Regions from separate parts of the Butyrivibrio hungatei genome, predicted to be linked through region 1. Evidence: a T-box and tRNA genes for the amino acid it is inferred to sense, from the RefSeq annotation. Region 1 holds a T-box; the other holds one or more tRNA genes.

What was found. The T-box of region 1 lies ahead of ileS (isoleucine--tRNA ligase). A T-box ahead of a tRNA ligase gene usually reads a tRNA of that ligase, here a tRNA-Ile.
Region 2: it encodes a tRNA-Ile, which carries the amino acid that the T-box ahead of ileS (isoleucine--tRNA ligase) is inferred to sense. The anticodon was not compared.

Annotation. Positions count from the first base shown of each region.
Region 1 covers NZ_CP017831.1:3,042,429-3,047,906, forward strand. Annotated here, with positions in the region: gene ileS (isoleucine--tRNA ligase) at 1-1,872, opposite strand, end outside; T-box leader at 1,916-2,152, opposite strand; gene bhn_RS14095 (MIP/aquaporin family protein) at 2,214-2,900, opposite strand; gene bhn_RS14100 (glycoside hydrolase family 28 protein) at 3,109-4,668, shown strand; gene bhn_RS14105 (threonine aldolase family protein) at 4,725-5,478, opposite strand, start outside.
Region 2 covers NZ_CP017831.1:1,329,378-1,334,855, reverse strand. Annotated here, with positions in the region: rRNA gene bhn_RS06355 (23S ribosomal RNA) at 1-1,884, opposite strand, end outside; tRNA gene bhn_RS06350 (tRNA-Ile) at 2,107-2,180, opposite strand; rRNA gene rrf (5S ribosomal RNA) at 2,185-2,302, opposite strand; rRNA gene bhn_RS06340 (16S ribosomal RNA) at 2,372-3,917, opposite strand; gene bhn_RS06335 (hypothetical protein) at 4,258-5,139, opposite strand; gene bhn_RS06330 (sensor histidine kinase) at 5,151-5,478, opposite strand, start outside.

The sequences.
Region 1 (5,478 bases):
ATTACCCTTTGACTTACTCATCTTCTGTCCATTCTCATCCTGAACAAGACCAAGAACGATAACATTCTTGAATGCAGGCTTGTTGAAAAGAAGTGTTGCCTCTGCATGAAGTGAGTAGAACCATCCTCTTGTCTGGTCTACAGCCTCTGAAATGAACTCTGCAGGGAACTGCTTCTCGAAGAGTTCCTTGTTCTCAAATGGGTAGTGAAGCTGAGCAAATGGCATTGCACCTGAATCAAACCAGCAGTCAATAACCTCTTTTACTCTGTGCATCTTCTTGCCGCACTTAGGACAAGTGATCTCAAACTTATCAATATAAGGTCTGTGAAGCTCTGTTGTCTCAGCAGATGGATCTCCTGAAAGTTCAGCGAGCTCTTTTCTAGATCCTACTGAAAGCTGGTGGCCACAGTCATCACACTCCCAGATGTTAAGAGGAGTTCCCCAATATCTATCACGTGAGATACCCCAGTCCTGAATATTCTCAAGCCAGTCACCGAAACGTCCCTTACCGATTGACTCAGGAACCCAGTTGATCTCTTTGTTGTTGCGGATGAGATCATCCTTAACTTCTGTAACTTTGATGAACCATGATGAACGAGCATAGTAAAGAAGTGGTGTACCACATCTCCAGCAGTGAGGATAATCGTGCTCCATCTTTGGTGCTGCAAATAAGAGTCCTCTCTTATCAAGGTCTTTTAATACCTCTGGATCTGCACTGATAGCCCCCTCATCCATCTCTTTCTGAGTTGGCTTACATCTCATTCCAGCAAATGGAGTCTCAGGCTTAAGACGACCTTCTCCATCAACCATCTGTACAAGTGGTGCGTCATATTTACGTCCAACTCTGGCATCATCTTCACCAAATGCAGGAGCGATATGTACGATACCTGTACCATCTGACATAGTTACGTATGTATCGCAATAGATGAAGAATGCCTTCTTGTGCTGCTTTGCAGTTTCATCTGCTGCGCACTGGTAAAGAGGCTCATACTCTTTGTACTCAAGATCTGTACCAACGTATGTCTCGAGAACTTCGTATGCCTTCTGTCCTTCTGAATCCTTATCAAGTAATGTGCCGAGTACTTTATCTGCAAGTGCTTCTGCAAGATAATAAACATTTCCGTCTACTGCCTTAACCTTGATGTACTTCTCATCTGGGTTTACGCAAAGGCCGATGTTGGAAGGAAGTGTCCAAGGTGTTGTTGTCCATGCAAGGAAATATGCATCCTCGTCCTTAACCTTGAAACGAACGATAGCTGTACGCTCTTTTAAGAGCTTGTAGCCCTGTGCTACTTCGTGTGATGAAAGAGGTGTTCCACAACGTGGGCAGTAAGGTACTACCTTAAATCCCTTGTAAAGAAGTCCCTTCTTCCAGATCTCATTAAGAGCCCACCACTCTGACTCAATGAAATTGTCATCATATGTAATGTATGGGTGCTCCATATCAGCCCAGAAACCTACTGTGCCTGAGAAATCTTCCCACATTCCCTTATATTTCCATACAGATTCCTTACATTTTTTGATGAAAGGCTCCATACCGTATTCTTCGATCTGCTCTTTTCCGTCGAGACCGAGCATCTTTTCTACTTCAAGCTCAACAGGAAGACCGTGTGTATCCCAACCAGCCTTACGAGGAACAGTGTATCCCTTCATAGTACGGTATCTTGGAATCATATCCTTAATAGCACGTGTGAGAACGTGTCCGATATGTGGCTTACCATTCGCTGTTGGAGGGCCATCATAGAACATATACATCTCACCCTTGCTGCGTGTGTCTACACTCTTTTTGAAGATATCTTCTTTTTTCCAGAATTCTTCGATCTTCTTTTCTCTGCCGACAAAATTCATGTCAGTTTCGACTTTGTTATACATTTTCAAGCTCCTTTCTTGTGAAACAAAAAAGCCTCGTCCTTGTAAAAAGGACGAGGCAAAATATCAATCTCGTTGTACCACCTGTTTACACATACGCGCAAGCTCATCGCTTGTTGAATACGCTTTCCGTTAACGCCAGAACCTACGTCAGGATCTACTCATTTCAACCCCGCAGCTCAGAAGTGATTTTCAATAAGTTTCTACTCGCACCGCCTCGCACCAACCGGCGGCTCTCTGAAAGCTTTCATAAACTATCTACTGTCTTCGTCACAGCTTTTACTCATATTGCACACATTCTACTACGGATAATTAAAATATGCAAGGGATATTTACAGTGTGGTTTAATCTTCAAGAGCTTTATAAACACATGCCGCAAGAGCTGCACCAACAAGCGGTCCTACAATAAATACCCAAAGAGCTGCAATAGGCGCTGTGTTTCCGGTAAATGCAGCAACAAGCGCTGGTCCAAAGCTTCTTGCAGGGTTAACGCTTGTTCCTGTAAGACCAATGCCAAGGATATGAACAACTACAAGAGTAAGGCCTATAACAAGTCCGCCAAAAGAGCCGTGATTTGCCTTCTTGGAAGTAACACCCAGGATAGCTATAACAAAAATAAATGTAAGAACTATTTCAACTATAAGTCCTGCTATAGGGCTTCCGTTTACACCAGCAAGTCCGTTTGATCCAAAGCCCCCAGTCTTATCTTCAACACCGCCTGTTCCAAAGATGAGCGCCAGGATTCCAGCACCTGCCAAGGCTCCAACGCACTGAGAAATAACATAGCAGATAAATTCCTTAATCTCCATTCCACCAGTTAAAAGAACTCCCAGTGAAACCGCTGGATTAATATGACATCCAGAAATGTTACCAATAGAATACGCCATTGCCACGATTGTAAGACCAAACGCAAGAGCAGTTAAAAGATATCCTGATCCGCTTGCAGCGTCACACCCAACCAGCATAGCAGTTCCGCAGCCCAATACTACAAGGGTTGCTGTTCCAATACATTCTGCAACATATTTTTTCATACCAAACCCTCCATTTAGTAAAAATTATTAGTAACAAGTGTATTATATACCTTGCTGTCTTAATTTTGTTATATAAGTTATCAATTTTATCCACATATTTGAATGGTCAAAATCGCCTATATTCTGGAGGATTTTTACTAGAATAAGGTTAATATTCTTTGTAATATGATTATGGAAAATATTCTATATATTATTTGGGGAATTCATTATGTTAAATGACTTTGACTTTTTATTAGACTACAGAGCTACTGACACAGAAGCTGAAATATTCTGGGACTTGCCCCTTGATGCAGATCCAGATTGTGAGTACCTGGTTGTTAACAATTCTGCTGATGAAACTATTAAGACCAGAAAAACTCACGCTTCTCTCTCTGGCTTAACACCAGAGAGTCAGATAGACATTTCTGTATATATCGTTTATCCAGACAAAAGAGCTGACCATAAAAATGATCCTGTTCTCTTAGGACAGTTCTCTTTGCAGACAGCTAAGACCAAAAAGAAAATAGATATAACTGCTGCCCCTTATAACGCAGTTGGGGATGGCAAGACCAATAATACTGATGCCATTCAGGCTGCTTTAGATGCCTGTGACAAGGACAGCTTCATCTATATTCCTGCTGGAACTTTTTTGACCGGAGCTTTGAACGTTCACTCTGACACTGAGATATATCTTGAAGAAGAAGCTCTTATACAAGGAACAGAGAATCCAGAAGATTATCTTCCAAAGATATGGAGCAGATTCGAAGGTCACGAAATGGAGTGCTATAGAAGTCTTTTAAACCTAGGCGAACTTGATCACGCCGCTGACTACAACTGCAAAAATGTAGTGATCCGCGGCAAGGGTTCTATCATGGGCGGAGGTGCTGCACTTGCCAAAGCTATAGCAAGAACTGAAGGAGAAAGACTTAGAGATTACATAGCTTCTCTTGGAGACAAAATAAAAGAATATGAAAAGCCTGAGACAATTGCCAGCAGATTCAGAGGCCGCCTCATCAACATGAGCAACTGCCAGAATATATGGATCCATGGTCTTACTTTGGGATACGGTCCTGCATGGAACCTGCATTTCATCTATTCAGATAACATCGTAACAGATCACTGCATCATAAAGTCAGAAGGAATCTGGAACGGTGATGGCTGGGATCCAGACTCCTCCACCAACTCTACCATTTTTGCCTGTAACTTCTATACCGAGGATGATTCTGTTGCTATCAAATCCGGCAAGAATCCTGAAGGGAACGTAATAAACAGACCAACCAAACATATTCGAGTTTTTGACTGTATAACGAACTTTGGCCACGGCTTATGTATCGGAAGTGAGATGTCTGGAGGCGTAGAGGATGTCCGACTTTGGGACTGTGAAATGGGTCCAACCTGGTCAGGAATAGAAATAAAAGCCACCAAAAAGCGTGGCGGCTACGTCAAAAATATTCTTGTCAGAGACATTACTGCTTCTCACATTCAGATGCATTCTGTTGGCTACAACGATGATGGTGAAGGTTCAAAGGTTCCTCCACTTCTTAGTGATTGCCACTTTGAAAGAATGCACTTACTAGGTAGATTCCTTGATAATAATGCCGGCAAGAATGAATGGCACGATTGCCCTTCTATCCTTCTTTGCGGATTTGATGTTCCTGGATATGAGATCAAAAACGTTTCCTTTAAAGATATCGAAATGGAAGCTCCCGCAGAGGGCATAGATTCTATCCTCACGGAGTATTGTAAAGATATTACCTTCGAAAACATGAAAACTGTTCCCCGGAAATGATAAGAAAGCAGATACCGATCTATAGTCGATATCTGCTTTTATTTTTCATCAGATAATTAAAGAAATGACATAAGCTTTTCTACATCTTCTTTTGTTGTAGCCCAGTCTGTTGCAAGTCTGATGACTGTGTGGCTATCATCGTACTTCTCCCAGAAGCCGTAGCGGATATTCTTATCAAGCTCTTTTAACTTGTCATCGTCAACAACGATGAACTGCTGATTGGTAGGAGAATCAAGGAATATCTTGTACCCCTTCTCTTCCAATCCCTTTCTCAATAGCTCTGCCATTTCAATGGCATTTTCGCTGATTTTGAAATAAAGGTCATCCGTAAACAATGTATCAAACTGAAGTCCCAGGAGCCATCCCTTTGCAAGAAGCGCTCCATGCTGCTTGATAACAGGAATAGGGTGCTTGGTAGTAACGCCCTTTGTGAAGACTACTGCTTCTCCAAACAGCGCTCCCACCTTGGTTCCGCCAATGTAGAATACATCCACAAGCCTTGCGATATCCTGAATTGTCACATCAGTTCTTTTACTCATAAGCCCATATCCAAGTCTTGCTCCATCAAGGAAAAGAGGAATCTTATATTCCTTACAAACCTCAGAAATAGCAGTAAGCTCAGCCTTAGTATAAAGAGTGCCATACTCAGTAGGGTGTGAAATATAAACAGCACCAGGAAATACCATGTGTTCGTGATTAGCATCACCATAGAATTTCTCAAGGAGCTTCTTTAAGTCAGGAGCTGCGATCTTGCCGATATTGTCTCCGTACTTCTTAGTATCTTTTTCCTCACCAAGATTTGGAATAGTG
Region 2 (5,478 bases), 1.4 Mb from region 1:
ACCGTTATAGTTACGGCCGCCGTTTACTGGGGCTTAAATTCAAAGCTTCGATTGCTCTAACCTCTCCTCTTAACCTTCCAGCACCGGGCAGGCGTCAGCCCATATACCTCACCTTTCGGTTTCGCATAGACCTGTGTTTTTGCTAAACAGTTGCTTGAGCCTCTTCTCTGCGGCCCACTTGCGTGGGCTCCCCTTATCCCGAAGTTACGGGGACATTTTGCCGAGTTCCTTAACAATGCTTCTCCCGTCGGCCTTAGGATTCTCTCCTCATCCACCTGTGTCGGTTTACGGTACGGGTTATGTATACGCAATAGTGGCTTTTCTTGACAGTCATATCTCACGCTTCACTACTATACTTCGCTCCCCCTTGCGGGACCGGTTCTTCCTTCCCCGGCTCGTGCCTTTTGCCTGTGTCCCCACAGTTCTGATATACATAAGTGCAGGAATATCAACCTGCTGTCCATCGCTTACGCCTCCTCGGCCTCAGCTTAGGCCCCGACTTCCCCAGGGCAGATCAGCTTTACCCTGGAATCCTTGGATATTCGGCCTGGAGGATTCTCACCTCCATCTCGCTACTCATTCCGGCATTCTCTCTTCACAGCGCTCCGCTGCTCCTTTCGGTACAGTTTCTACGCCCCTGTGAATGCTCCCCTACCGATCATTTATACCCGTAGATATAAACAATCCCTAGGCTTCGGTGTCGTGTTTCAGCCCCGGTAATTTTCGGCGCAGGACCTCTCGGCTAGTGAGCTATTACGCACTCTTTGAATGTGTGGCTGCTTCTGAGCCAACATCCTAGCTGTCTATGAAATCCCACATCCTTTTCCACTTAACACGTACTTTGGGACCTTAGCCGTAGATCTGGGCTCTTTCCCTTTTGACTACCCAACTTATCTCGTGTAGTCTGACTCCTGCGCTCATCCTCTTTGGCATTCGGAGTTTGATAATCTTTGGTAAGCGGTGAAGCCCCCGCGGATATTCAGTGCTCTACCTCCAAGAGGAATGCTACAGGGCTAGCCCTAAAGCTATTTCGGGGAGAACCAGCTATCTCCGAGTTCGATTGGAATTTCTCCCCTATCCACAGCTCATCACCACCCTTTTCAACGGATGTGTGTTCGGACCTCCACAGCCTTTTACGGCCGCTTCATCCTGTCCATGGATAGATCACCCGGTTTCGGGTCTATGTTTGACGACTATTCGCCCTATTCAGACTTGGTCTCCCTTCGGCTATTCACCTTAAGTGCTTAACCTCGCCCACAAACATAACTCGCCGGACCGGTTCTACAAAAGTACGCGATCACTCTCATATGGAGCTTTCGCAGCTTGCAGACACAGGGTTTCAGGTTCTCTTTCACTCCCCTCCCGGGGTCCTTTTCACCTTTCCCTCACGGTACTATTCGCTATCGGTCACTAAGTAGTATTTAGCCTTACGGGGTGGTCCCCGCATGTTCAGACAAGGTTTCACGTGTCTCGTCCTACTCTGGATACTGTCTCGCTTCGACCGTTTTCGTATACGCGACTTTCACGCTCTTTGGCTCTGACTTTCCATTCAGATTCTACTAACAGTCTCCATCGATTATACAGTCCGAACCCCTAAGAGCAAGCTCCTAGGTTTGGGCTCTTCCGCGTTCGCTCGCCGCTACTTACGGAATCACTTTTGTTTTCTCTTCCTCCGGCTACTTAGATGTTTCAGTTCACCGGGTTCCCTTCGTTAACCTATGGATTCAGTTAACGATGACAGAGGTCTTCTCTGCCGGGTTGCCCCATTCAGATATCTACGGATCAAGGATTATTTGCATCTCCCCGTAGCTTTTCGCAGCTTATCACGTCTTTCATCGGCTCTTAGTGCCAAGGCATCCGCCCTGCGCCCTATATAGCTTAACCATTTTAGTTAGCTAGTATAGAACTGGTCTTATCTTTCGATAACCATTCTCTCTTCTTTATGATGTATAGCGTTACTCATAAAGAATAAATTTGTTTCTTTGTTTTGGATTTTCGATGTCTTTTAATCGTAAAAATATCTTGGATTAAAAAATTTCTCAGTATTCGGTTTTCAAGGTACAAACTAGCTTACTCATCTAATAGATTTAAAAGATTTGTAAGCAATGGGCTTAAGTGGACTCGAACCACCGACCTCACGCTTATCAGGCGTGCGCTCTAACCGGCTGAGCTATAAGCCCGTAAATCTGGCAACCACCTATCCTCCCATACCGTTGCCAGTATAGTACTTTCGGCCGTTTGAGTCTTAACCGTCGTGTTCGGGATGGGAACGGGTGTTACCCTCAAACGCATCATTACCAGAAATATTTGTCGTACTTTGACGACTAAACAGTAATACAACTCCCTACTTCATTCCTTTTTCTTTCCTTAGAAAGGAGGTGATCCAGCCGCAGGTTCTCCTACGGCTACCTTGTTACGACTTCACCCCAGTTATCAGACCTGCCTTCGACGGCTCTCTCCTTACGGTTAAGTCACCGGCTTCGGGCATTTCCGACTCCCATGGTGTGACGGGCGGTGTGTACAAGACCCGGGAACGTATTCACCGCAGCATGCTGATCTGCGATTACTAGCGATTCCAGCTTCGTGCAGGCGGGTTGCAGCCTACAGTCCGAACTGGGTCGTTATTTTTGAGATTTGCTCACCCTCGCGGGATCGCGTCCCTTTGTTACGACATTGTAGCACGTGTGTGGCCCAGATCATAAGGGGCATGATGATTTGACGTCATCCCCACCTTCCTCCAGGTTATCCCTGGCAGTCTCCATAGAGTTCCCATCTTACTGCTGGCTACTATGGACAAGGGTTGCGCTCGTTGCGGGACTTAACCCAACATCTCACGACACGAGCTGACGACAACCATGCACCACCTGTCTCAGATGCTCCGAAGAGCTACAGGCATACCCCTGTATTCATCTGGATCTCAAGATCTGGTAAGGTTCTTCGCGTTGCTTCGAAATTAAACCACATGCTCCACCGCTTGTGCGGGTCCCCGTCAATTCCTTTGAGTTTCATTCTTGCGAACGTACTCCCCAGGTGGAATACTTACTGCGTTAGCGACGGCACTGAATGCCTATGGCACCCAACACCTAGTATTCATCGTTTACCGCGTGGACTACCAGGGTATCTAATCCTGTTTGCTCCCCACGCCTTCGAGCCTCAACGTCAGTTGCTGTCCAGTAAGCCGCCTTCGCCACCGATGTTCCTCCTAATATCTACGCATTTCACCGCTACACTAGGAATTCCGCTTACCTCTCCAGTACTCTAGTCATACAGTTTCCAAAGCAAGCCCACGGTTGAGCCGTGGGGTTTCACTTCAGACTTGCATCACCGTCTGCGCTCCCTTTACACCCAGTAAATCCGGATAACGCTTGCCCCCTACGTATTACCGCGGCTGCTGGCACGTAGTTAGCCGGGGCTTCTTAGTCAGGTACCGTCATCTCTCTTACGAGTCTTTCTTCCCTGCTGATAGAGCTTTACATACCGAAATACTTCTTCACTCACGCGGCGTCGCTGCATCAGAGTTTCCTCCATTGTGCAATATCCCCCACTGCTGCCTCCCGTAGGAGTTTGGGCCGTGTCTCAGTCCCAATGTGGCCGTCCGCCCTCTCAGGCCGGCTACAGATCGTTGCTTTGGTAGGCCGTTACCCTGCCAACTGGCTAATCTGACGCGGGCCCATCTCATACCACCGGAGTTTTTCACACTGCATCATGCGATACTGTGCGCTTATGCGGTATTAACAGTCGTTTCCAGCTGTTATCCCCCAGTATGAGGCAGGTTGCCCACGCGTTACTCACCCGTCCGCCACTAAGATTTAACAAGAATCCGCAGAAGCCTCATCAGCGTTAAATCTCCGTTCGACTTGCATGTGTTAGGCACGCCGCCAGCGTTCATCCTGAGCCAGGATCGAACTCTCACGTTTAAAAGTTTGATCTGACAAAGAACTAAAGCTTGGCTTTTCGTTCTGTCCGTTATTTACTAAATCTTTGTTCTGAATAATTCTCTTGGAATTTTTCAGGGTTGCATTACTGTTTATTTGTCAATGTACAATGAGCTTCAAAACCGCTCTGTTGCTGCATTTGCAGTGTTTCTTGTCTGCATCAGCAACGAATATAACTATATCACTGCATATATTTAATGTCAACAACATTTTTCAAATTTTTTTGGTAAATTTTTATAACGTACTTTTTTGAGTTTTATTATATAAAAAAGCCCGCTATAAAAGCGGGCTTTAAATCCTATTAAACGCCAGTGTTCATGCGTTATTTAAGGTTAATCTTCTGTTCTTTTCCATCCTGTGTAACAATAAGGCCTAAATTTTGGATATTTGAGGTATCTTTTTCATTTATCTGTGTCAAAACTACAAGACTTTCATGTGCTTTTGACTCTATACTGCCAATATAAGAAGCAAGGTCATTAGGCAGGAATGTAACTGATGAATAGCCTAGATTCTTGCCATTTAACTTGATCTGGAACAGCAGCTTTAGATTGATCATATTAACTTCCTTAGTTGAAGATGAAGCATTATACAGATCAAATCTAAGTACTAAGAGCTTTTTACCCTTGTCAGCGTTAACAACATAGCTCTTGGAACTCTCCGGGTAGGTGCTTGAAATAGAATATCCCTGGTATGAAAGGAATATATCCGGCATGATCTCCTGAGAGTCTTCTGAAGATAATGTGATTGCAGATGGATCATAGCCTGCAGATTCTGAACCAGAACCAGATGAAGCTGATTCTTCATTATCACTTCCAGTGCTCACATCCTCTGATGAAGCTTCTGCCACCATCTCCTCACCATCATCAATATCATCTGTACTATCAAATGCATCAGGTTCTTCTGTATCTGAAGCTACAGGAGGAGTATATGTCTGCTGCTGATTCTTCTCTTCTTCAGCTTTTTTCTTTTCTTCTCTTTCCTTCTTCCTGGCTTCTCTGTCTCTTTGATCCTGTTCTTCCTTGGCATCAACGTAGGTGATCTTTGCCTGTCCATTATTGGAATACTTCATAAGCAGACCAACAGCATATTCAACAGTCTGATTATACTGTTCCTCTGTAAGGTCAGGAAATTTTTCACCACAGCCAGTGAGCGCTAATACTGTGCTTAATGCAATTATGATTCCAGGTAATCTCTTGCCCCTCATAAATACCCCTTTTATTTTGTCTCTAATTCGAAATAGAATTCTACTCCATTATCGTAGTTTTTAACTCCGTATGCTTGGTGCATGCCTTCCATGATAGCCTTGACAATAGAAAGACCTACGCCACTTCCACCATATTCTCTGGTTCTGGCTTTATCAACTTTATAAAACTTCTCCCAGATATGATCTAAGCTTTCTTCTGGAATAGGCTTACCTGTATTAAATACAGATACTCTCACATGATTATCTTCCTGAATAAGCTTGATCTCTATGATCTTGTCACCATCTATATGATTAAGAGCATTGCTATAGAAGTTCTGGAGGACTTCTTCAATCTTGAAT